4 regions of the Streptomyces sp. NPDC059668 genome follow, and region 2 is predicted to be linked to each of the others. Evidence: riboswitches for the same ligand, from Rfam matches in the RefSeq annotation. Region 2 holds a riboswitch; each other region holds the start of a gene.
The links. A riboswitch is a leader RNA that binds a small molecule or an ion and turns the genes downstream of it on or off. The one in region 2 is predicted to bind cobalamin.
Positions count from the first base shown of each region.

Region 1: another riboswitch for cobalamin. It lies ahead of ACFV2J_RS17485 (ribonucleoside-diphosphate reductase subunit alpha); the one in region 2 lies ahead of ACFV2J_RS05410 (CbtB-domain containing protein).
Region 3: another riboswitch for cobalamin. It lies ahead of ACFV2J_RS00065 (CbtB-domain containing protein); the one in region 2 lies ahead of ACFV2J_RS05410 (CbtB-domain containing protein).
Region 4: another riboswitch for cobalamin. It lies ahead of metE (5-methyltetrahydropteroyltriglutamate--homocysteine S-methyltransferase); the one in region 2 lies ahead of ACFV2J_RS05410 (CbtB-domain containing protein).

Region 1 covers NZ_JBHWEL010000021.1:13,470-18,903, reverse strand. Annotated here, with positions in the region: gene ACFV2J_RS17490 (ribonucleotide-diphosphate reductase subunit beta) at 1-528, opposite strand, end outside; gene ACFV2J_RS17485 (ribonucleoside-diphosphate reductase subunit alpha) at 528-2,945, opposite strand; cobalamin riboswitch at 3,072-3,227, opposite strand; gene ACFV2J_RS17480 (GNAT family N-acetyltransferase) at 3,260-3,778, opposite strand; gene mctP (monocarboxylate uptake permease MctP) at 3,862-5,434, opposite strand, start outside.
Region 2 covers NZ_JBHWEL010000004.1:149,197-154,630, reverse strand. Annotated here, with positions in the region: partial or broken gene ACFV2J_RS05420 (aromatic acid exporter family protein) at 1-527, opposite strand, end outside; gene ACFV2J_RS05415 (CbtA family protein) at 1,378-2,136, opposite strand; gene ACFV2J_RS05410 (CbtB-domain containing protein) at 2,156-2,371, opposite strand; cobalamin riboswitch at 2,409-2,550, opposite strand; gene ACFV2J_RS05405 (enoyl-CoA hydratase/isomerase family protein) at 2,972-4,060, opposite strand; partial or broken gene ACFV2J_RS05400 (acyl-CoA dehydrogenase family protein) at 4,057-4,263, opposite strand; gene ACFV2J_RS05395 (TetR/AcrR family transcriptional regulator) at 4,332-5,057, shown strand; gene ACFV2J_RS05390 (SpoIIE family protein phosphatase) at 5,074-5,434, shown strand, end outside.
Region 3 covers NZ_JBHWEL010000001.1:6,218-11,651, forward strand. Annotated here, with positions in the region: gene ACFV2J_RS00035 (CaiB/BaiF CoA transferase family protein) at 1-251, shown strand, start outside; gene ACFV2J_RS00040 (TetR/AcrR family transcriptional regulator) at 243-815, opposite strand; gene ACFV2J_RS00045 (PadR family transcriptional regulator) at 999-1,562, opposite strand; gene ACFV2J_RS00050 (nuclear transport factor 2 family protein) at 1,646-2,047, shown strand; gene ACFV2J_RS00055 (four-helix bundle copper-binding protein) at 2,105-2,521, shown strand; gene ACFV2J_RS00060 (histidine phosphatase family protein) at 2,510-3,109, opposite strand; cobalamin riboswitch at 3,252-3,394, shown strand; gene ACFV2J_RS00065 (CbtB-domain containing protein) at 3,431-3,652, shown strand; gene ACFV2J_RS00070 (acyl-CoA dehydrogenase family protein) at 3,778-4,968, shown strand.
Region 4 covers NZ_JBHWEL010000001.1:275,043-280,476, reverse strand. Annotated here, with positions in the region: gene scpA (methylmalonyl-CoA mutase) at 1-1,865, shown strand, start outside; gene meaB (methylmalonyl Co-A mutase-associated GTPase MeaB) at 1,871-2,857, shown strand; cobalamin riboswitch at 3,083-3,233, shown strand; gene metE (5-methyltetrahydropteroyltriglutamate--homocysteine S-methyltransferase) at 3,417-5,434, shown strand, end outside.

The sequences.
Region 1 (5,434 bases), on a different contig from region 2:
GAAGCAGATCAGGTTCAGCAGGAAGCGCCGCCGGTCGGCCTTGGTCTCCAGGCGGTCCAGCTTCTCCACCGAGTCCATCCACTTGAAGCAGAACTCGGCCTTCTCCCGGATGGAGGGGATGTTCTCGACGGCCGCGAAGGCCGCTGTCCTGTCCTCCGGGTCGGGCAGATAGGTGTCCAGCAGGGTCAGATAGAACTGGACGTGCACGGCCTCCTCGAACAGCTGGCGCGAGAGGTACAGGCGCGCCTCGGGGGAGTTGATGTGCTTGTAGAGCGTCAGGACGAGGTTGTTCGCCACGATCGAGTCGCCCGTCGCGAAGAACGCGACCAGCCGGCCGATCATGTGCTGCTCGCCCTGCGACAGCTTCGCCAGGTCGGCGACGTCCGAGTGGAGGTCGACCTCCTCGACGGTCCAGGTGTTCTTGATGGCGTCCCGGTAGCGCTCGTAGAAGTCCGGATAGCGCATGGGGCGCAGGGTGAGTTCGAAACCCGGGTCGAGCAGGTTCTTCTCGCTGTTCGGGGTGGACATCACTGGCAGGCCTCGCAGGACTCGGGGTTCTCAAGGGAGCAGGCGACGGCGTCGGGGTCGGCGACCTGCTGGAGGGGGATGGACTTCTCGGGCCGGGCCTGTGCCTGGGCGGCGCGGGCGATGCGGGTCGCCGGACGCGAGCGCAGGTAGTACGTCGTCTTCAGGCCCGACTTCCAGGCGTACGCGTACATCGAGGAGAGCTTGCCGATGGTCGGCGTCTCCAGGAAGAGGTTCAGCGACTGGGCCTGGTCCAGGAACGGGGTGCGGGCCGCGGCCATGTCGATGAGACCGCGCTGCGGGATCTCCCAGGCCGTGCGGTACAGGTCACGGACGTCCTGCGGCACCCAGGTGAACCCCTGCACCGAGCCGTTGGACTCGCGCAGCGCCTCCCGGGTCTGCGCGTCCCACACGCCGAGCTTCTTCAGTTCCGCCACCAGGTAGGAGTTGACCTGGAGGAACTCACCGGACAGCGTCTCGCGCTTGAAGAGGTTCGAGACCTGCGGCTCGATGCACTCGTACACGCCCGCGATGGACGCGATCGTCGCGGTGGGCGCGATGGCGAGCAGGAGGGAGTTGCGCATGCCGACCGCCGCGATCCGCTCGCGCAGCGCCGCCCAGCGCTCCGGCCAGTTCAGCTCGACGTCGAAGTGGTCGGGGTGCAGCACCCCGCGGGCGGTACGGGTCTTCTCCCAGGCCGGGAGCGGGCCGTTGCGCTCGGCGAGGTCGGCGGAGGCCTCGTAGGCGGCGAGCATGATGCGCTCGGCGATACGGGTGGAGAGCGCGCGGGCGGCGGGCGAGTCGAAGGGCAGACGCAGCTTGAAGAAGACGTCCTGGAGGCCCATCGCGCCGAGGCCGACCGGGCGCCACTTGGCGTTCGAGCGGCCCGCCTGCTCGGTCGGGTAGAAGTTGATGTCGACGACGCGGTCGAGGAAGGTGACGGCGGTGCGGACCGTCTCGTCCAGACGCTCCCAGTCCAGGTCGCCGGTGGCCGTGTCGACGAACGCGCCGAGGTTGACCGAGCCGAGGTTGCAGACGGCCGTCTCCCCGTCGTCCGTGACCTCCAGGATCTCTGTGCACAGGTTCGAGGAGTGCACGGTGTGGCCCGGCTCCGCCGTCTGGTTGGCCGTGCGGTTGGCGGCGTCCTTGAAGGTCATCCAGCCGTTGCCGGTCTGCGCCAGGGTGCGCATCATGCGGCCGTAGAGCTCGCGGGCCGGCATGGTCTTCTTCGCCAGGCCCTTCGCCTCCGCCGCGCGGTAGGCCGCGTCGAACTCGGCGCCCCACAGGTCGACCAGTCCGGGCACGTCGGAGGGGGAGAAGAGGGACCACTGCGCGTCGGCGTCGACCCGGCGCATGAACTCGTCCGGGATCCAGTGCGCCAGGTTCAGGTTGTGCGTACGGCGGGCGTCCTCACCGGTGTTGTCCCGCAGCTCCAGGAACTCCTCGATGTCGGAGTGCCAGGTCTCCAGGTAGACCGCGGCGGCACCCTTGCGCCGGCCGCCCTGGTTCACCGCGGCGACCGAGGCGTCGAGGGTCTTCAGGAACGGGACGATGCCGTTGGAGTGCCCGTTCGTGCCGCGGATCAGCGAACCGCGGGAGCGGATGCGGGAGTAGGACAGCCCGATGCCGCCCGCGTGCTTCGACAGACGCGCGACCTGGTGGTAGCGGTCGTAGATGGAGTCCAGCTCGTCCAGCGGGGAGTCGAGGAGGTAGCAGGACGACATCTGCGGGTGCCGCGTACCGGAGTTGAAGAGCGTGGGGGAGGACGGGAGGTAGTCCAGGCGGCTCATCAGGCCGTAGAGCGCGGCGACTTCGTCGACGGACCGGGCCGTGTCGTCCTCCGCGAGGCCGGACGCCACCCGGAGCATGAAGTGCTGGGGGGTCTCGATGACCTTGCGGGTGATCGGGTGCCGGAGCAGGTAGCGGCTGTGCAGGGTGCGCAGGCCGAAGTAGCCGAAGCGGTCGTCGCCCGCGGTGTCGATCAGCGCGTCCAGACGGGCCGCGTGCAGGTCGACGAAGTCGGCCGTGCGGTCGGCGATCAGACCCTCGCGCCGGCCCGTGGTGATGGACTCGGAGAACGTCGTGACGCCCTGCGAGGCGGCTTCCTCGGCGATGCCGACCGTCAGCAGCCTGGCGGCCAGCCGCGAGTACACGGGGTCCTCGGAGATGAGGCCCGCGGCCGCCTCGGTGGCCAGCTCGCGCAGCTCCGCGTCGTCCGCGCGGGTGGACCGGCCGCGCAGCGCGGCGGCGGCGACCCGGCCGGGGTCGGCGCCGGGAAGGTCGGCGGTGAAGTCGGTCAGGGTACGCAGCAGCGTGGTACCGGGACCGTCCGTCTCCACCGGGGCCCGCTGCGCGGACTCCGCTTCCACCGGGGTCTGCTGGGCGGAAACTGAAACCGGGTCGGCTGGCGCGATGGTCACTTGGGGCTCTCCCTCGCTCGGCACAGGACCTGGCGGAGGGCAGCGGGACACGCGACTCCGTTACGGGTACGCGTGCGTCCACCGGCCCATTCCACGAGGCCCGGACGTCGTCGGCGCCCGGCCGGCCGGCCGGGGCACGCTGTCGGCAGGTCCTCGGACTGAAGCCGGTACGCGAATGCGCACAAGTACACCGTTGCGGGACAGTTCCGGATTCGCACCGGATTCCCCTGCGACGACAGCGAGCATGAGCATACATCTAGTGCCGGGCTGAGGAAGCACCCCCACATCTTGTGCCGTGTCGGCTTCTGGGGGCGCTACGGAGTGTGGCTGAGCGTCAACTCGTAGGTGAGGAGGAAGAGGTCGTCGAGGTGCGGAACCGGGTTCCAGTCGCGCTCCGGCGTGCGGGTGAAGCCGAGGCGTTCGTAGAGGCGGTGGGCGGTGCGCATGGTGCGCTGGGTGGACAGCACCACGCGCGCACAGCCCCCGGTGGCCCTCGCCCGGTCGACGCAGGCGCCCACGAGGGCCGTGCCCGCACCTCGGCCGCGGGCCTCGCGCGTGACGGCGAGCATCCGGATCTCGGCCTCGCCGGGCCCCGCGATGTCGGCCATGGGTCCGCCCCGGGGGACGAAGGTCACGCCGCCGAGGATCCGTTCCCCCTCGACCGCGACGAGCACCTCGGCCGCGGCGGCCCGCTTCGCGACGTCCCGCAGCTCCCCGAGGTAGGGGTCGCTCTCCCCGAAGTCGAGCAGCCCGTCCCCGAGATAGGCGGTCACGGTGAGCTCGCCGACGCCGGGGTACTCCGCCGGCCGCGCCGGCCTGATGACGATGTCCATGCCGGGAGTGTGCATCAGACGTACGGCGACGGGCCGCCGGATTTCCTCCGACGGCCCGTCCCCCGGTCACCCCTGTCCAAGCCTCAGTGACCCGCCTCCGCGCTGGCCGTGGGCAGCTCGACCTGGACCCCCGGGTCGCCGGCGTCCACCGTGTAGTCCTGCGGTGACGTCTCGTCCACGCCCTCGGGCGCCTTGAAGGCCCGCAGGGCGAAGGTGAGGACGACGGAGACCACCACGTTCATGACGAACGCCGTCAGACCGATGTAGCCGATCTCCCCGATGCCGGGGATCTCCTTCGAGCTGCCGCCGAAGTGCGCCTGTGTCGGTGAGGCGACCCCGTAGGCGGCGAGCGTGCCGTAGAGCATGCCGACCGCCCAGCCCCCGAGCAGCGCCCAGCGGTGGAACCAGCGCGTGAACAGGCCGCCGACCAGGGCCGGGAAGGTCTGCAGGATCCAGATGCCGCCCAGGAGCTGGAAGTTGATGGCGACCGTCTTGTCCATCGTGAGGACGAAGACCAGCGCGCCCACCTTCACCAGCAGGGAGACCAGCTTGGAGACCTTGGTCTCCTGCTGCGGGGTCGCGTCCGGCTTGATGAAGTCCCTGTAGATGTTGCGGGTGAAGAGGTTCGCGGCCGCGATGGACATGATGGCCGCCGGGACGAGCGCTCCGATGCCGATCGCGGCGAAGGCCACACCCGCGAACCAGTCCGGGAACATGTTCTCGAAGAGCTGCGGGATGGCGAGCTGGCCGTTGGTGACCTTCACCCCGGCCGCGATCGCCATGAACCCGAGCAGGGCGAGCAGGCCCAGCATCAGGGAGTAGAGCGGCAGGATCGTGGTGTTGCGCCGGATCACCTCGCGGCTGCGGCTGGACAGCGTCGCGGTGATCGAGTGCGGGTACATGAACAGGGCGAGCGCGGAGCCGAGCGCCAGGGTGGCGTAGGTCCACTGCCCGGCCTGGGCCGGTACGATCCCGCCCGCGCCGGCCGCGGCGTACTTCTCGCTCGCCGAGTGGAAGATCTCGTCGAAGCCGCCCAGCTTGATCGGGATGTAGATGATGGCCACCGCGATCACGATGTAGATCAGGGTGTCCTTCACGAACGCGATCAGGGCGGGGGCGCGCAGGCCCGAGGAGTAGGTGTACGCGGCCAGTACGCCGAAGGCGATGAGGAGCGGAAGGTCCTTGACGAACCAGTTCGTGTTCTCGCCGCCGCCGACGCCCATGACGTCCAGCACGGCCTGGATGCCCACCAGTTGGAGCGCGATGTACGGCATGGTCGCGAGGATGCCGGTGACGGCCACGGCGAGGGACAGGCTCTTGGAGCCGAAGCGGCCGCGCACGAAGTCCGACGTCGTCACATAGCCGTGCTTGTGCGAGACGGACCACAGGCGGGGCAGGAACGTGAAGACCAGCGGGTAGACCAGGATCGTGTACGGCACGGCGAAGAAGCCGGCCGCGCCCGCCGCGTAGATCGCGGCCGGTACGGCGACGAAGGTGTACGCCGTGTAGAGGTCGCCGCCGAGCAGGAACCAGGTGACCCAGGTGCCGAACGACCGTCCGCCCAGGCCCCATTCGTCGAGGCTGTGCTCGTTGTCGGCCTTGCGCCAGCGCGCGGCCAGGAAGCCCATGGCCGTGACGGCCACGAAGAAGAAGATG
Region 2 (5,434 bases):
GGGGGCAGGACGAGCGCGTTCACGGCGATACCCGCCACCGCTCCGGTCAGCGTCTGCAGCGCGGGGAACAGGAGGTTTCCCACCGGCGCGGTCGCCGTGGCGGCCAGGGCGATGACCGCGGTCGAGGCGATCTGGAGCCGGTCGTCGGTCGTGCGACGGGGCCCTCCCAGCACCGCGACGACCGCGATGACCGCGACGCTGCCGGCGGTCACCCCGAAGAGCCAGGCGGTCGCGAGAGCGAGGACCAGGCCGCCCAGCTTCGCGACGACGTTCTGCGCCGCCTTGGTCACGGACTGGTACACAGTCGACGCGTTGACCATGAGCAGTGCCGTGGCGACCGCCAGATACGGGCTGCCGCCGGGGGACCACGGAGCCGCGACACCCCAGGCGAGCAGTGCCGCGATCAGGGTCTTCACACCGTGCACCACATGGCCCGGCCGCCGGTCGCGGATCCGATGGGCCAGGTGACGCATCGCCCCGACCACCGTCGCCAGGACACGCTCGGGCAAAATGGTTGAATGCTGCACATCGCCAATATCGCACTTTGCTCCCCCGTGGACCCCGTGATGTCCCCCACAGCCGTCCGTCCGTGCCGACGACGAGGGGCGTCGGCACCTCCGAAGACCTGATCCGGGCGATCCACTCTTCGGTGCACGACGGGCACGGGGTGGACGCTATGATCCGTGATCACGCGACCACGATCCGCTTCGGACGTCGGCAGGGCGTGGGCCTCGGCCTGCGCGTTCCGCACCTCGTCGCCACGTGACCCTGGGGGAGACCATGCGGCAGGCGCCCGGTACGGCCTGGCGGACGCGGCGACCGTCGGGACCGACCGCGTACGGATCCGGCCGTGGCCACGACACGGGGACGCCGACCGGGAGACGGCACTGCGGCTGCTCGACCGACTCGCGCGGTGCCGGGCCCCGTACCCGTGGGAATCCGACGACGGGGTACGGTCCCCCGCGAACGCGACGCCCCGGCGCCGGAGTTGCCGCCGTTCTTCGCTCCGGACGCCTGCTCCCGCCCTGTCGTGCGGCGCGCCCAGGCGGCCCGACGGGACGGCCCGAGGCGAGGTTTCACGGGTGCGACCGGGGTTGAGGACGACAGGGCACGGGCCCTCACCACGGGGTGACGTCGTGGTCCTCCGGTCACCCGGGCCCTACGCCCGCGTCCCTCCCTGTGGCCGTCGTCGCCCTTGCGTGATCGGGGAGTCTCGCGAGCCGTCCCCCCGTTCGCAGATCGTGGGTTCCGGGAGAACGCGAAAGGGCCCCCGGACGGTTCCGGTGGCCCTCCGCGTGTGATCGCCCGCTGATGTCCCAGCGGTCTTCGGTACGTCTTCTCGTACGTCTCCTCGTACGTCGTCCCAGGGTGAACGTGTCAGTTCGGTACGGGAGTTGCTCCCGCGGCCACGGCCGCCGCCGGTCGCGGGGCCAGCAGACGCTGTGCCAACTCCCCGAAGACCAGACCGAAGCCGGTCCACAGGGTGAGCTGGATGGCGAGGGCCGAGGTACGGAACCGCCACAGCAGGGTGGCCGGGAAGTCCTTCGGCACCTCGTTGATGACCGGAAGGAACTCGTAGGCGATTCCGATCACGAGGACGAAGAAGACGACCGCGGCGACGGTCGCGTACCAGGTACCCCAACGAGGTGCGAGCCGCTTGCCGAGGATCACCGCGGCGATCGCGAGCAGCACGCTGAGCACCATCATCAGGAAGTACAGCGTCGTGCGCTTGCCGATGGTGTCGGGGTCGCCGACGGACGGCGGGTTGGCCGGGTACTTCAGGAACGGCACGACGTACACCGCGAGCAGGGCGCAGCCGGACAGCAGCAACGCGGTCGCGCGCGGGCTGAAGCGGCCGACGCGGCCGAGCGCGAAGCAGTACGCGAGGGCGGCGATGCCGCCGAAGGCGACGCCGTAGATCAGTACGCCGGTGGCGAGGCCGCCGGTGGACTGAAGGCTACGGCTGACGATCTCGACCTCGTGCCCGTGTGCCGGGGCGTGGGCCTCTTCGAACCCGATGGCGTCGTCGACGCTGGGCTCGCCCAGGAAGTAGGCGACGACGAGGGCCAGCACACCGGCGGCGAGGCCGGCGAGCATGCCCCGCACGAGAAGGTTTCGGACGGTTGCGGAGTTCATGGGTGCGCGGTGTCCCTCGTCAGTGGCAGGGGAAGCCGAGGAGGTGGCGGGCATCGTGCACCCACTCGTGGACGTCCTCGCCGGAGACGACGGCGGTGGCACCCTGCTCGGCGCCGACGAAGTACAGCAGGACCAGCATCAGGATGCCGAAGAAGACCGCCCAGGGGACGATCGTGCCGATCGGCAGCTTGGCGGGGATCGGGGTGGCTGTCGGCGGAGCGACGGTCTGCGCCATGGCAGGACCTCCTCGGGAGTTCGCGTCCCATCTCGGTGGTGCACAGGACGACAGCTGCGGGTCTGACTTGAGAGACCCCCTGAGGAGGGGGTCTCGTTCACAGTGGCGCGACCGTGCCGGATTTCCACCGGCTTCCGCCATGCCGTCGTCGATATCGCACTGACCGTACCGCGTGTCGGGTTCATGGCCAAGACCGTCCCAACCGCCGTGATCTTCGTCTCGCCGGTGGGAGCAGACGGCCGTGACCTGTGGGTCAGCGGCGGGTGAAGCACGCCGACCGCCTTCCCGGCGAAGGTGTTCGCCCCCCTCCTTCTGGCCGGCGGCCGCGAACACCGCGTGAATGTAACGCCGTTCGCACGTCGTGGCCGCTCGCGTCGTACAACTCGCCCGGCTCGCGGCGAGTTCGGCCATTCACTCGTGAACTCTCCGTCCCCTTGCCTCGTCACCCGCCGGAAGCGGGTCCGTGATCCTGAGCGGCGCCCCGCACCCGGGCCGCGGTCGCGGTTCGCCGGGCTCCCCGTACGGGGCCCGGTACCGGGCAGTCCGCTGTGAGCGCCCCGGCACCGGCGAACGCTACGGTTCCGCCCTCCGGTGCCCCTCCTACGCGATGTCGGCGGCCGCGAGGCCGAGTTCACGCTCGCCGAGCGGGGTGAAGAAGCGCGCGACGTCCGCGTCCGTGACCTCGGCGAGTGTCGACGGCGACCAGCGCGGGTCCCGGTCCTTGTCGACGACCTGGGCGCGGATGCCCTCCACGAGGTCCGGTCGGGTGAGCGCCGCGCAGGAGACGCGGTACTCCCGGTCGAGCGCTTCCTCCAGGGTGGTGGTCAGGCGGGCTGCGCGCATCGCGGCGAGGGTGACCTTGAGGGCGGTGGGTGACTTGGTGAGCAGGGTCTCCGCGGCCTGCTTGGCCGCGCTGTCCCCGTGATCCAGCAGCCGGTCGACGATCTCCTCGACGGTGTCCGCGGAGTAACAGGCGTCGATCCAGCGCCGTGCTTCCGCGAGGTCCCCGGGCGGCGCGTCCCTGGCGTGACGGCCCAGGACCTCTCGTACCGGCGCGTGGGCGAGGTCCTGGACCAGCCGCGGCAGGGATGCGGACGGCACGTAGTGGTCGGACAGCCCGCACAGCAGGGCGTCGCCCGCGCCCACCGGAACTCCGGTGAGCGCCAGGTGCGTGCCGAGTTCGCCGGGTGCGAGGGAGAGGAGATAGGTACCGCCGACGTCCGGGACGAAGCCGATGCCCGTCTCGGGCATGGCGATCCGCGAACGTTCGGTGGCGATCCGTACGCTGCCGTGCGCGGAGACTCCGACGCCGCCGCCCATCACGATGCCGTCCATCACGGCGACATAGGGCTTCGGGTAGCGCGCGATACGGGCGTTGAGCCGGTACTCGTCGCGCCAGAAGGCCGCCGACGCCGTGCCGTCCCCGTTCCGGGCGTCGTCGTGGATGGCACGGATGTCGCCGCCCGCGCACAGGCCCCGCTCCCCCGCGCCGGTCACGACGACGGTCTTCACCGCCGGGTCGTGTTCCCAGGCCGTGAGCGCGGAGCCGATACGGCGGACCATGGCGTGGGTGAGGGCGTTGAGCGCCCGGGGCCGGTCGAGGGTGAGGTACGCGGCGTGCCCCTCGGTGCGCAGGAGGACGAAGTCGTCGGTGCCGGTGGCCGCCCCGGCGTCGTGGGGGCCGGTCATCCGGACGCCCCCGTCAGGCCGCGGGCCACGATAACGCGCATGATCTCGTTGGTTCCTTCCAGGATCCGGTGGACACGGAGCTCTCGGACGATCTTCTCGATGCCATGGTCCCTCAGGTGGCCGTGGCTCCGTGCGGCGGCGGTGCCCGGTCCGTCACGAAGCAGCCGGTCGGTCACGGAGCAGCCGGTCGCGGGCGCAGGCCTCGCCGGACGTTCGATACGTTCTATATCAATGCTATGGAAAGTTGTAATAACAGTGATAAATTGGACAGATGCAAGAACGGGCTGTACGCACCCGGCAACGGGTCCTGTGCGCCGCCGCGGAGCTCCTGAGCTCCCAAGGACGTGCGGGCATCTCGACGCGCGCCGTGAGTGCGGCGGCCGGCGTGCAGCCGCCGACTCTGTACCGGCTGTTCGGGGACAAGGACGGACTGCTCGACGCCCTCGCGGCGTACGGCTTCCAGCAGTATCTGCGCGAGAAGCAGTCCCTCGAACAGACCGACGACCCCGTCGCCGATCTGCGTAGTTCCTGGGACCTGCACGTCGGGTTCGGTCTCTCCCGGCCGGGTTTCTACGTACTGATGTACGGCGAAGGCCGTTATCGCGGCGGCATACCGGAGGGACTGGAGACCATCGCGATCCTGCGCCGGATCCTTGCCCGCGTGGCCGCGGACGGCCGGCTCCGCATGAGCGTGGACCGGGCCACGCAGCTCGTCCACGCCATGGGCCTGGGTGTCGTGCTGTCACTCATCGCGACGCCCCCTTCCGAGCGGGATCAGAGCCTGCCGGCGACGGCCCGTGAACACGCGCTGCGAATGATCACGACCGCGAGCACCGTCGCCGGGCAGAGCCCGGACGTGCCCTGCCGAGCCGCGGCCCTGCGCGAGGCGTTGACCCGGAGCGGCACCGTCGCGATGACACCCTCCGAGGGCGCGCTCCTGGCGGATTGGCTCGACCGCCTCGCCGACGGCAGTCCTGCCGCCCGATCGACTCTCTGAAGGAGGGACGGTGCCAATGGCCAGAGCCAGGGACACGCTGCCCGACGCCGGACAAGGAGCCGGGCACCCGTCCGGCACGGCCATGGCGGCGGTGGACGCACGCGGATTGGTGGTCGCGTGGAGCCGGGGGGCCGAGCGGCTCAGCGGCTTCTCGGCCGCCGACGCGATCGGCCGATTCGTCGGTCGGCTGCTGATGGACCCGGAGGTGATCCTGAGGGCACCCGCCTTCACGGATCGGAGCCGCCGGAGCGACGGTTGGTCCGGGATCGCGGGACTACGCCGCCGCGACGGCACCCCGCTCGACGTGCACCTGCGGGTCTGCCCCCTCACGGAGCGGGACGGAGGCATGCGGTGGCTGGTCACCGCGACCGAGACGA
Region 3 (5,434 bases), on a different contig from region 2:
ACTTCACCGGGACGGACGCGTGCGTGACGCCCGTGCTCACCTTCGCCGAGGCGGGAGCGCACCCGCACATGGTGGCCCGGCGCACCCTGGTCGAGGTCGACGGCATCCTGCAGGCCGCCCCCGCGCCGCGTTTCTCCCGCACCCCCAGCAGACAGCCCTCGGCGCCCCGCGCGGCGGGCGCGGACACCGAGTCGGTGCTCCGTGACTGGGGCGTCGTGCTCTCGCCGCCGCCGGCGGTCCGGTCAGGGTGAGACGGCGTGCACGATGAGCGAGGCCAGCTCCGCGTAGGCCTCCGCGTCGCTCAGCCCGGTCCGGGCGGTCACCTCGCCACGCTGGATCTCCTGCATGGTGGCGGCCACGACCTCGCCCACGAACGCGGCGTGGACGTCACGGAACGCGCCCGCGGCGACGCCGTCCGCGATCAAGTGCCTGATCCGGCCGGCGGCGAGGCGTGTGTTGGCCTCGTACACCTCGCGGGCCGGTTCGAACTGCGCCATGTCGTCGAGGAATCGCCGGGACAGCGGTCGCAACTGCTCCGCGACCGCGTTCAGGTAGACCACCACGCGGTCGGCCGGCGCGGAGGTGTCCGCCACCTGCTTCTCGATGGTGCCGGCCGCCTCCCGGAAGTAGTGCTTCACCGCCTCCCGGACCAACTCCTGCTTACTGCCCGCGAGTTGGTAGAGCGTCGTCTTCGAACAGCGCAGCCGCTCGGTCAGCTCGTCGAGCGTGAACGAAGCGAACCCCTCCGCCGCCAGCAAGGCGACGAGCCGTTCGAGGAGGTCTGTCTGGCGCGCTGTTCGACGTGTGGACGGCATGACCTCAGCGTAACCGTTCGCCTCCGCGGGGCCGGATCCCGGCAGGCGGCCCCCGAACCGTCGCGCCACCCACGGGGCGGGAGGGCTCCTTCAGCGGCCCCGGCGGCCCCCGCGGTCCGACAGCCGCCGGCCCGGCGGCTCGCACCACTCCGCACCGCCGGCGCCCGATCCGGACCGCCTCACCTAGGGCCGCACCGCCGCCCGCCGTTCCAGGATGTCCAGGGCCCGCTCGGCCCACCGGATGTTCTCCTCCTCGAAGGAGCGCCCGCGCATCAGGGTGAGGTAGGGGCCCACACGTTCCGCACGGGTCAGGAACTCGTCCTCGGTGCGTCCGTCCAGCAGCCGTGCGCGCAGTCGTTCGTAGCGGGCGAGCTTGGCGCGGGCCCACTCCAGCCGTTCGGCGATCGCCGCCCGTACCGCCGTGTCGTCGCCCGCGTCGACGGACTGCACCTTCACCAGCAGTTCGTCGCGGATGGCGGTGGGTTTCGGAGGCTCCGCGGTGAACGCGCGCAGGGCGACGCGGCCCGCCGCGGTGAGGGAGAAGACCCGCTTGTTCGGACGCCGCTCCTGTCGCACCAGCCGAGCCTCGATGAGCCCCTCGGCCGCCATCCGCTCGAGTTCCCGGTAGAGCTGTTGCGGGGTCGCCATCCAGAAGTTGGCCACCGAGGCGTCGAACTCCTTGGCCAGGTCGTATCCCGACGCCTCACCCTCCAGGAGCGCGGCGAGGACCGCGTTGCGCAATGCCATGGGCCAAGGCTAGACGGCGTACACCCCCGCGACTAATCTGTTGCGCACCTATTCAATTAATTGACTATGAGAGCGGGACCCCGATGCACCCCTTCCGCAAGGCCGTGGAGGCCGGAGACCTCGCCGCGGTCGAGGAGCTGCTGGCCGACGACGTCGTGTTCACCAGCCCCGTCGCCTTCAAGCCCTACCCGGGCAAGGCCATCACCGCGGCCATCCTGCGCGGCGTCACCCGCGTCTTCACCGACTTCCGCTACGTACGGGAGATCGCGGGCGCGGACGGCCGCGACCACGCGCTGGTCTTCACGGCGAAGGTGGGCGACAAGGAGATCAACGGCTGCGACTTCCTGCACTTCGACGAGGACGGCAGGATCGACGACCTGATGGTCATGGTCCGCCCGCTCTCGGCTGCCCACGCGCTCTCCGAGGCGATGGGCGCGCAGTTCGAGCAGATCTCACGCGAGGCGGCGGAGGCGGCGGGCCGGTGACCCCGGGCCCGGCCGTCCGCGGGGTTTGACGCGCCCTCCGGGGGCTACCCGCGCCGGGTGACCACGACGAGGGCGAAGACGAAGGCGGGGCGGGCGACCGCACCGGCACCCGAGCAGGAACCGATCCGCTTCCTGGAGGACCGGTTCGACTGCGCGCAGGCCTGCGCCGAGTGCGCCCGCGCCTGTGCGCTGCGGGCGAGCTGCATCGATCCCGACGGGCCCGGGGTGCGGCAACTCGCCCGGCGCATGGGCCTGATGTGCGCCGAGGTGTGCGACGCGACCTGCCTGGTCCTGGACGGGCAGCACCACCGGGGCGAGGCCGGCATCCGTGTCCAGGTCGAGTGGTGCCGGTCCGTCTGCCGTGAGTGCGCGGACGTCTTCGACCGGTGTCCCGGTGCGCAGGCGAGTGCGCGGGCCTGCCGCGCGTGCGCCCAGGCCTGCACCGACTTCCTCGCGACGCTGCTACCCGCCTGAACCGCCCGCTTCCGCCGACGGGGCGAGCGGCCGTCCGACCCGTACGTTCCAGCGCCCCGAGCGGCCGCTGAACTCGGTGGCGGTCAGGGGCGGTACGTCGATCCGCCAGAACGACGACTCCGGCGCGCCCAACACCCGTACCACCAGGGCCCGTACGACCTCCGGCTCCACCACCGCGACGGTCCGGCCGGTCAACTCCGCGGCCTTGTCGAGGAAGCCCGCCACCCGGTCGCAGAACGCCCGCACCGACTCCCCGCCGTGCGGTGCCGCGCCGGGATCGGCCAGCCACTCGGCCACCGCCGCCGGTTCCTTAGAGCTCACCTCCTCCAGCGTCGCGCCGCGCCACCGGCCCACGTCGAGACCGGCCAGCGCGGGTACGTCCAGCACCGTGTCCAGGCCCAGCGCGTCGGCGGTCTCGCGGCACCGCACGCTGGGGGAGACCCACTGCCGCTCCGCCCCGGGGACCGCGCCCGCGGCGGCTCGTGCGAGCCGCAGGCCCGCGGCATCCACCCGGCCCCCTTCGTCGAAGCGGGCCTCCCGCAGCGCCGCGCCGATCGCGGCTGAGATCAAGATCACTCGGCTCGTCATACGTTCACTCTCGTGCGCTGTCGTGGTCGCCCGTGCCCAAGGCCCCTGCCGGAACAGGGAATCCGCGGCACTCCACCCGCCCCGCGGCGCAACCGCGGCCCTGTCAGGCGCCCTTGGCCGGGCGCCGGCCTCGCGGTACGGTCAGGATGATATTGACGACGGTTCGGCGGAAGTCCGGTGGGAGTCCGGCACGGTCGCGCCACTGTATGCCCAGCGCACGCCACCCCTCCCGGGGCGGCGGAGGTCGAGCAAGTCAGACCCGCGGCCGTCGTCCTGTGCATCACCGAGACGGGACGCGAGTTCCCCAGGAGGTACTGCCCCATGGCGCAGTCCGTCGCCCAGCCGACCGCCACCCCCACCGCCGTTCCCGCCAAGCTGCCGATCGGTGCGATCGCCCCCTGGGCGGCCTTCTTCGGCATCCTGATGCTGGTCCTGCTCTACTTCGTCGGCGCCGAACAGGGCGCCACCTCCGTCGTGTCCGGTGAGAACGTCCACGAGTGGGTGCACGACGCCCGCCACCTCCTCGGATTCCCCTGCCACTGACGGCTCGGACGGAAGGGGGCGCCCGCCGGGGCGCCCCCTTCCGCATGTCACCGCCATTCCCTATTTCTGGAACACGTTCTACGGTGTGCGCCGTCAGGTCCCGCCTTGGGGAGCCAGGAGGCGCCGTGCATCTCGAATACACGCCGGAGCAGCAGCGGTTGCGGACCGAACTGCGTGAGTACTTCGCCGAGCTGGTGCCCGACAACGCCTATGCCCGGTACGGCGATCCGGCGGCGCAGAAGCGGTTCTACCGTGACACGATCCGCCGCCTCGGCACGGACGGCCGGCTCGGGGCGGGCTGGCCCGAGGAGTACGGCGGCAGCGGGCTCACGCCCATGGAACAGTTCATCTTCTTCGACGAGGCCGCCCAGGCGGGTGTACCGCTGCCGCTGATGGCGCTGAACACCGTCGGCCCGACGATCATGCAGTTCGGCACGGAGGAACAGAAGGGGTACTTCCTGCCCAGGATCCTCTCCGGAGAGATCGACTTCGCGATCGGCTACAGCGAGCCCGACGCGGGCACCGATCTGGCGGCGCTGAAGACCCGGGCGGTACGCGAGGGCGACGAGACCACCGGCCACTACACGGTCAACGGGCAGAAGATCTGGACGACGAACGGCGACACCGCCGACTGGGTGTGGCTCGCCGTCCGCACCGACCCGGACGCCCCGCCCCACAAGGGCATCACCATGCTCCTCGTACCGACGTCGGACCCCGGTTACTCCTGCACCCTCATCAACACCCTCGCCTCGCACGACACCACCGCCAGCTACTACGAGAACATCCGCGTCCCCGCCTCCCGCCGGGTCGGTGAGGAGAACAAGGGCTGGCGGCTGATCACCAACCAGCTCAACCACGAGCGCGTCACCCTCGCCGCCCACGGCACGATGGCGATCCGCGCCCTGCACGACGTCCAGCACTGGGCGATGGAGACCAAGCTCGCCGACGGCCGCAGGGTGGTCGACCTCCCCTGGGTGCGCCGCAGGCTCGCGCAGACCCACACCAGGCTCGACGCCATGAAGCTCCTGAACTGGCGGATGGTGAACGCCGTCCAGGAAGGCACCCTCACCCCGCAGGACGCCTCCGCGGTCAAGGTGTACGGCTCGGAGGCGCGCCGGGACGCGTACGCCTGGCTCATGGAGATCGTCGCCGCACCGGGTGCCCTGAAGGAGGGCTCGGCGGGCGCGGTCCTGCACGGCGAACTGGAGCGCGGCTACCGGTCGGCGGTGATCTTCACCTTCGGGGGCGGGAACAACGAGATCCAGCGCGAGATCATCTCGTGGATCGGACTGGGGATGCCGCGGGTGCGGCGCTGACCTGCCGACGTGGAAGCCCGGCCCCGTACAGCGACCACCAGCGGGACGGGAGCGGAACGGGAGCGGAACGGGAGCGGAACGGGAGCGGGTCGGCCGGCTGAACGCGCCGAGCCGAACCAAGCCGCGCCGACCCGAGCCAAGCCGCGCCGAGCCAAGCCGAGACGTGTCGTGTCGTGTCGCGCCGCGCCGCGCCGGACAGGGCTTCCCGGCTGCCGGCTGCCGGTCCGTCGTCGATCCGCGGCCGGGCGGGCCGCTCCCGTCAGGACGCTCCGGTGCACGTCACCGGCGTGCGCCGGGCCCGGCCGGCGCGTGGTGCGGTCGGTGTACGCCGCTCTGCCGCCGTACGTCCACGAGAGGTACGGCGGACCGGCCCCGTCGCGCCTCGTGGTGACCCGGCGGCCGTGCGCCGGGGACACCGTCCCGCGCTGTGTTCCCGTACGTCCTCGCCGGTCACTCCTGTCCGCAC
Region 4 (5,434 bases), on a different contig from region 2:
GCCGCAACCTGGCGGCCGGTCAGAAGGGCTTGTCCGTCGCCTTCGACCTGCCGACCCACCGCGGCTACGACAGCGACCACCCACGGGTGACCGGCGACGTCGGCATGGCGGGCGTCGCCATCGACTCGATCTACGACATGCGGCAGCTCTTCGACGGCATCCCGCTGGACAGGATGACGGTGTCGATGACGATGAACGGCGCGGTGCTGCCCGTGCTGGCGCTGTACATCGTGGCCGCGGAGGAGCAGGGCGTACCGCCCGAGAAACTGGCCGGGACCATCCAGAACGACATCCTCAAGGAGTTCATGGTCCGCAACACCTACATCTACCCGCCGAAGCCGTCGATGCGGATCATCTCCGACATCTTCGCCTTCACCTCCCAGCGGATGCCGCGGTACAACTCCATCTCCATCTCCGGGTACCACATCCAGGAGGCGGGCGCGACCGCCGACCTGGAGCTGGCCTACACCCTCGCGGACGGCGTGGAGTACCTGCGGGCCGGCCAGGAGGCCGGACTGGACGTGGACGCGTTCGCTCCCCGGCTCTCGTTCTTCTGGGCGATCGGCATGAACTTCTTCATGGAGATCGCCAAGATGCGGGCCGCCCGGCTGCTGTGGGCCAAGCTGGTCCGGCAGTTCGACCCGAAGAACGCCAAGTCCCTGTCCCTGCGCACGCATTCGCAGACCTCGGGTTGGTCGCTGACCGCGCAGGACGTGTTCAACAACGTGACGCGGACGTGTGTGGAGGCGATGGCCGCCACCCAGGGGCACACGCAGTCGCTGCACACCAACGCCCTCGACGAGGCGCTCGCCCTGCCCACCGACTTCTCGGCCCGGATCGCCCGCAACACGCAGTTGCTGATCCAGCAGGAGTCGGGCACGACGCGGGTGATCGACCCGTGGGGCGGCAGCGCGTACGTGGAGAAGCTGACGTACGACCTGGCCCGCCGGGCCTGGCAGCACATCGAGGAGGTCGAGGCGGCGGGCGGCATGGCGCAGGCCATCGACGCGGGCATCCCGAAACTGCGTGTGGAGGAGGCCGCGGCCCGTACCCAGGCCCGGATCGACTCGGGCCGTCAGCCGGTCATCGGCGTCAACAAGTACCGGGTCGACACCGACGAACAGATCGACGTCCTCAAGGTCGACAACTCGTCCGTACGGACCCAGCAGATCGAGAAGCTGCGGCGGCTGCGCGCGGAGCGCGACGAGTCGGCGTGCCAGGATTCGCTGCGCGCGCTGACGGCGGCCGCCGGGGGCACCGGCAACCTGCTGGAACTGGCGGTGAACGCGGCCCGCGCCAAGGCCACCGTCGGTGAGATCTCCGACGCCCTGGAGAAGGTCTACGGGCGGCACGCGAGCCAGATCCGTACGATCTCCGGTGTGTACCGCAACGAGGCAGGCGAGTCGCCGTCCGTGGAGCGCACCCGCACGCGGGTGGACGCCTTCGAGGAGTCAGAGGGCCGACGGCCGCGCATCCTGGTGGCCAAGATGGGCCAGGACGGCCACGACCGCGGACAGAAGGTCATCGCCACCGCCTTCGCCGACCTCGGCTTCGACGTGGACGTCGGCCCGCTGTTCCAGACCCCCGCCGAGGTGGCACGTCAGGCCGTCGAGGCCGACGTGCACATCGTCGGGGTGTCCTCGCTGGCCGCCGGGCACCTCACCCTGGTCCCGGCGCTGCGCGAGCAGCTGGCCGAGGAGGGACGCGAGGACATCATGATCGTGGTGGGCGGGGTGATCCCTCCGCAGGACGTGCCGACCCTGCTGGAGATGGGCGCGGCGGCCGTCTTCCCGCCGGGAACGGTGATCCCGGACGCGGCGTACGACCTGGTGGAACGGCTGGCCACCGGTCTCGGACACGGCTGAGCCCCATGACGATCGACCTCGACTCCTATGTGAAGGGCGTGCTCGACGGGAAGCGTGCGTACATCGCACGGGCCATCACTCTCGTCGAGTCGACCCGGGCCGACCACCGCTCCCTGGCACAGGCCCTGTTGACCGAGTTGCTGCCGCACGGCGGCAGGGCCCGGCGCATCGGCATCACCGGGGTGCCCGGTGTGGGCAAGTCGACCTTCATCGACGCGCTCGGCACGATGCTCACCTCGCTCGGGCACCGGGTCGCGGTGCTCGCCGTCGACCCCTCGTCGAGCCGTACGGGCGGTTCGATCCTGGGTGACAAGACCCGGATGGAGCGCCTGGCGGTGGACCCCGCCGCCTTCGTGCGTCCCTCCCCCACCGCCGGCACCCTCGGCGGGGTGGCGAAGGCCACGCGGGAGTCGATGGTGGTGATGGAGGCGGCGGGCTACGACGTGATCCTGGTGGAGACGGTGGGCGTCGGCCAGTCGGAGACCGCCGTGGCGAACATGGTCGACTCCTTCCTGCTGCTCACCCTGGCCCGCACCGGCGACCAGCTCCAGGGCATCAAGAAGGGCGTCCTGGAGCTCGCGGACGTGATCACCGTCAACAAGGCGGACGGCCCGCACGAGCGCGACGCGCGTTCCGCGGCACGGGAGTTGGCGGGCGCCCTTCGTCTGATGCACCCGGTGGACGCGGCGTGGACTCCCCCCGTGCTGAGTTGCAGCGCCCGCGAGTCGACCGGTCTGGACACCGTCTGGGAGCGCCTCGAACAGCACCGGGTCCTGCTGGACTCCACCGGCCGCCTCGCCGCCAAGCGCCGCGACCAGCAGGTCGACTGGACCTGGACGATGGTCCGCGACGAGCTCCTCGGCCGGCTGCACGCGGATCCGGCGGTACGAGCCCTCACGCCCGCCCTCGAACGACAGGTACGGGACGGGGAGTTGACCGCCACGCTGGCGGCGGAACGCATCCTGGGCGTGTTCGGCGGCGCGGCGAACTGACGCACCGCTCCGCCCGTCCCTGACGTGACCCGGCACCGTGTCCGCGGGACGGACACGGTGCCCACCGGGTCACGCCCTGCGCACCCGTCCTGTTAGCCGTGCGCGACCACGGCCGTTGTCGCACGCCACCGTCCGCCATGTGAGCCGCTTCCCCCACGAGACCGCGTCGACCTCTAGGCTGGGCGGTGCAGCTGGTTCGCCCCGTCCGCCAGGCGGGATGCGTCGTAAGAGGGAACCCGGTGGGAATCCGGGACTGCCCCGCAGCGGTGAGTGGGAACGACCGCCGTCATACGCACTGGGCCCGGCCGGGTCTGGGAAGCGACGGCCAGTAGGTGGACGCCCTCCGGGGAAGCCGCGCCCATGAGTCCGAAGACCTGCCCGTTGCCCGCACGCGACCGTTCGCGCGCGGACATCCCGGTGACCTCGTGGGCGGGTCGGCGTGCACACCGGCGGACGACCGTGCTTCCTGGCGCGGGCGGTTTCCGCCCGGTCCGTCACCCCTTCGCGTTCACGTCCCGCCGCCGGGATCTCAAGGAGACATCTCGCGAAGGAGATTTCCGTGACAGCGAAGTCCGCAGCCGCGGCAGCACGGGCCACCGTGTACGGCTACCCCCGCCAGGGACGGAACCGGGAACTGAAGAAGGCCGTCGAGGGCTACTGGAAGGGCCGCGTCGACGCCGGCACCCTCCGGACCACCGCCGCGGATCTGCGCCGCGACACCTGGCGGCAGCTGGCGGAGTCAGGCATCCACGAGGTGCCCACCGGTGACTTCTCGTACTACGACCACGTCCTCGACACCAGCGTCATGGTCGGCGCCGTCCCCCAGCGGCACCGCAAGGCCGTCGAGGACGACGCCCTCGACGGGTACTTCGCGATGGCGCGCGGCACCCAGGACGTGGCGCCGCTGGAGATGACCAAGTGGTTCGATACCAACTACCACTACCTGGTGCCCGAGTTGGGCCCGGACACGGTGTTCAGGACGGACTCCGCCCAGCAGGTCGGGCAACTCGGGGAGGCGATCGCCCTCGGCCTCACCGCCCGGCCCGTCCTGGTCGGCCCGGTCACCTATCTCCTGCTGGCCAAGCCGGCGCCCGGTGTCGCCGCGGACTTCGACCCGCTGACCCTGCTGGACCGGCTGCTGCCCGTCTACGCCGAGGTGCTCGCCGACCTGCGTGCGGCGGGAGCCGAGTGGGTACAGCTGGACGAGCCCGCCCTGGTCCAGGACCGTACGCCCGCCGAACTCGGCGCCGCCGCACGCGCCTACCGGGCCCTCGGCGCGCTGACCGACCGGCCGAAGCTGCTGGTCGCCTCGTACTTCGACCGGCTCGGTGACGCGCTGCCCGTCCTGGCCAAGGCCCCGGTCGAGGGACTCGCCCTGGACTTCACGGAGTCGGCCTCCGCCAACCTCGACGCGCTCGCCGCCGTCGGCGGACTGCCCGGGAAGCGTCTGGTCGCCGGAGTCGTCAACGGCCGCAACATCTGGGTCAACGACCTGGAGAAGTCCCTCGCCACCCTCGCCACCCTGCTCGGGCTGGCCGACCGGGTGGATGTCTCCGCCTCCTGCTCCCTGCTGCACGTTCCGCTCGACGCGTCCGCCGAACGGGACATCGACCCGCAGATCCTGCGCTGGCTCGCCTTCGCCCGCCAGAAGACGACCGAGATCGCCACCCTCACCAAGGGCCTCACCCGGGGCACCGGCGCCATCGCCGCCGAACTGGCCGCCAACCGCGCCGGCCTCGCCTCCCGCGCGGCCTCCGCGATCACCCACGACCCGGACGTACGCGCCCGCACCTCGGCCGTCACGGACACGGACGCCCACCGCTCCCAGCCGTACACCGAGCGGGCCACCGCCCAGCGCGCGCACCTGGGTCTCCCCCTGCTGCCGACCACCACCATCGGGTCCTTCCCGCAGACCGCCGAACTGCGCACCGCACGCGCCGATCTGCGCACCGGCCGGATCGACCTCGCCGGGTACGAGGAACGCATCAGGGCCGAGATCGGCGCGGTGATCTCCTTCCAGGAGAAGGCCGGCATCGACGTCCTCGTGCACGGCGAGGCCGAACGCAACGACATGGTGCAGTACTTCGCCGAACAGCTCACGGGCTATCTGGCCACGCGGCACGGGTGGGTCCAGTCGTACGGCACCCGTTACGTCCGGCCGCCGATCCTGGCCGGTGACGTCTCGCGGCCCGAACCGATGACCGTGCGCTGGACCACGTACGCCCAGTCACTCACCACCAAGCCGGTCAAGGGCATGCTCACCGGACCCGTCACCATGCTCGCCTGGTCCTTCGTCCGCGACGACCAGCCCCTCGGCGACACCGCCCGCCAGGTCGCCCTCGCCCTGCGCGACGAGGTCGACGACCTGGAGAGCGCGGGGACGTCGGTCATCCAGGTCGACGAACCCGCACTGCGCGAGACCCTGCCCCTGCGCGCCGCCGACCGCCCCGCCTACCTGGACTGGGCCACCCGGGCCTTCCGCCTCACCACCAGCGGCGTCCGCCCCGGCACCCAGATCCACACCCACATGTGCTACGCCGAGTTCGGCGACATCGTCCAGGCCATCGACGACCTCGA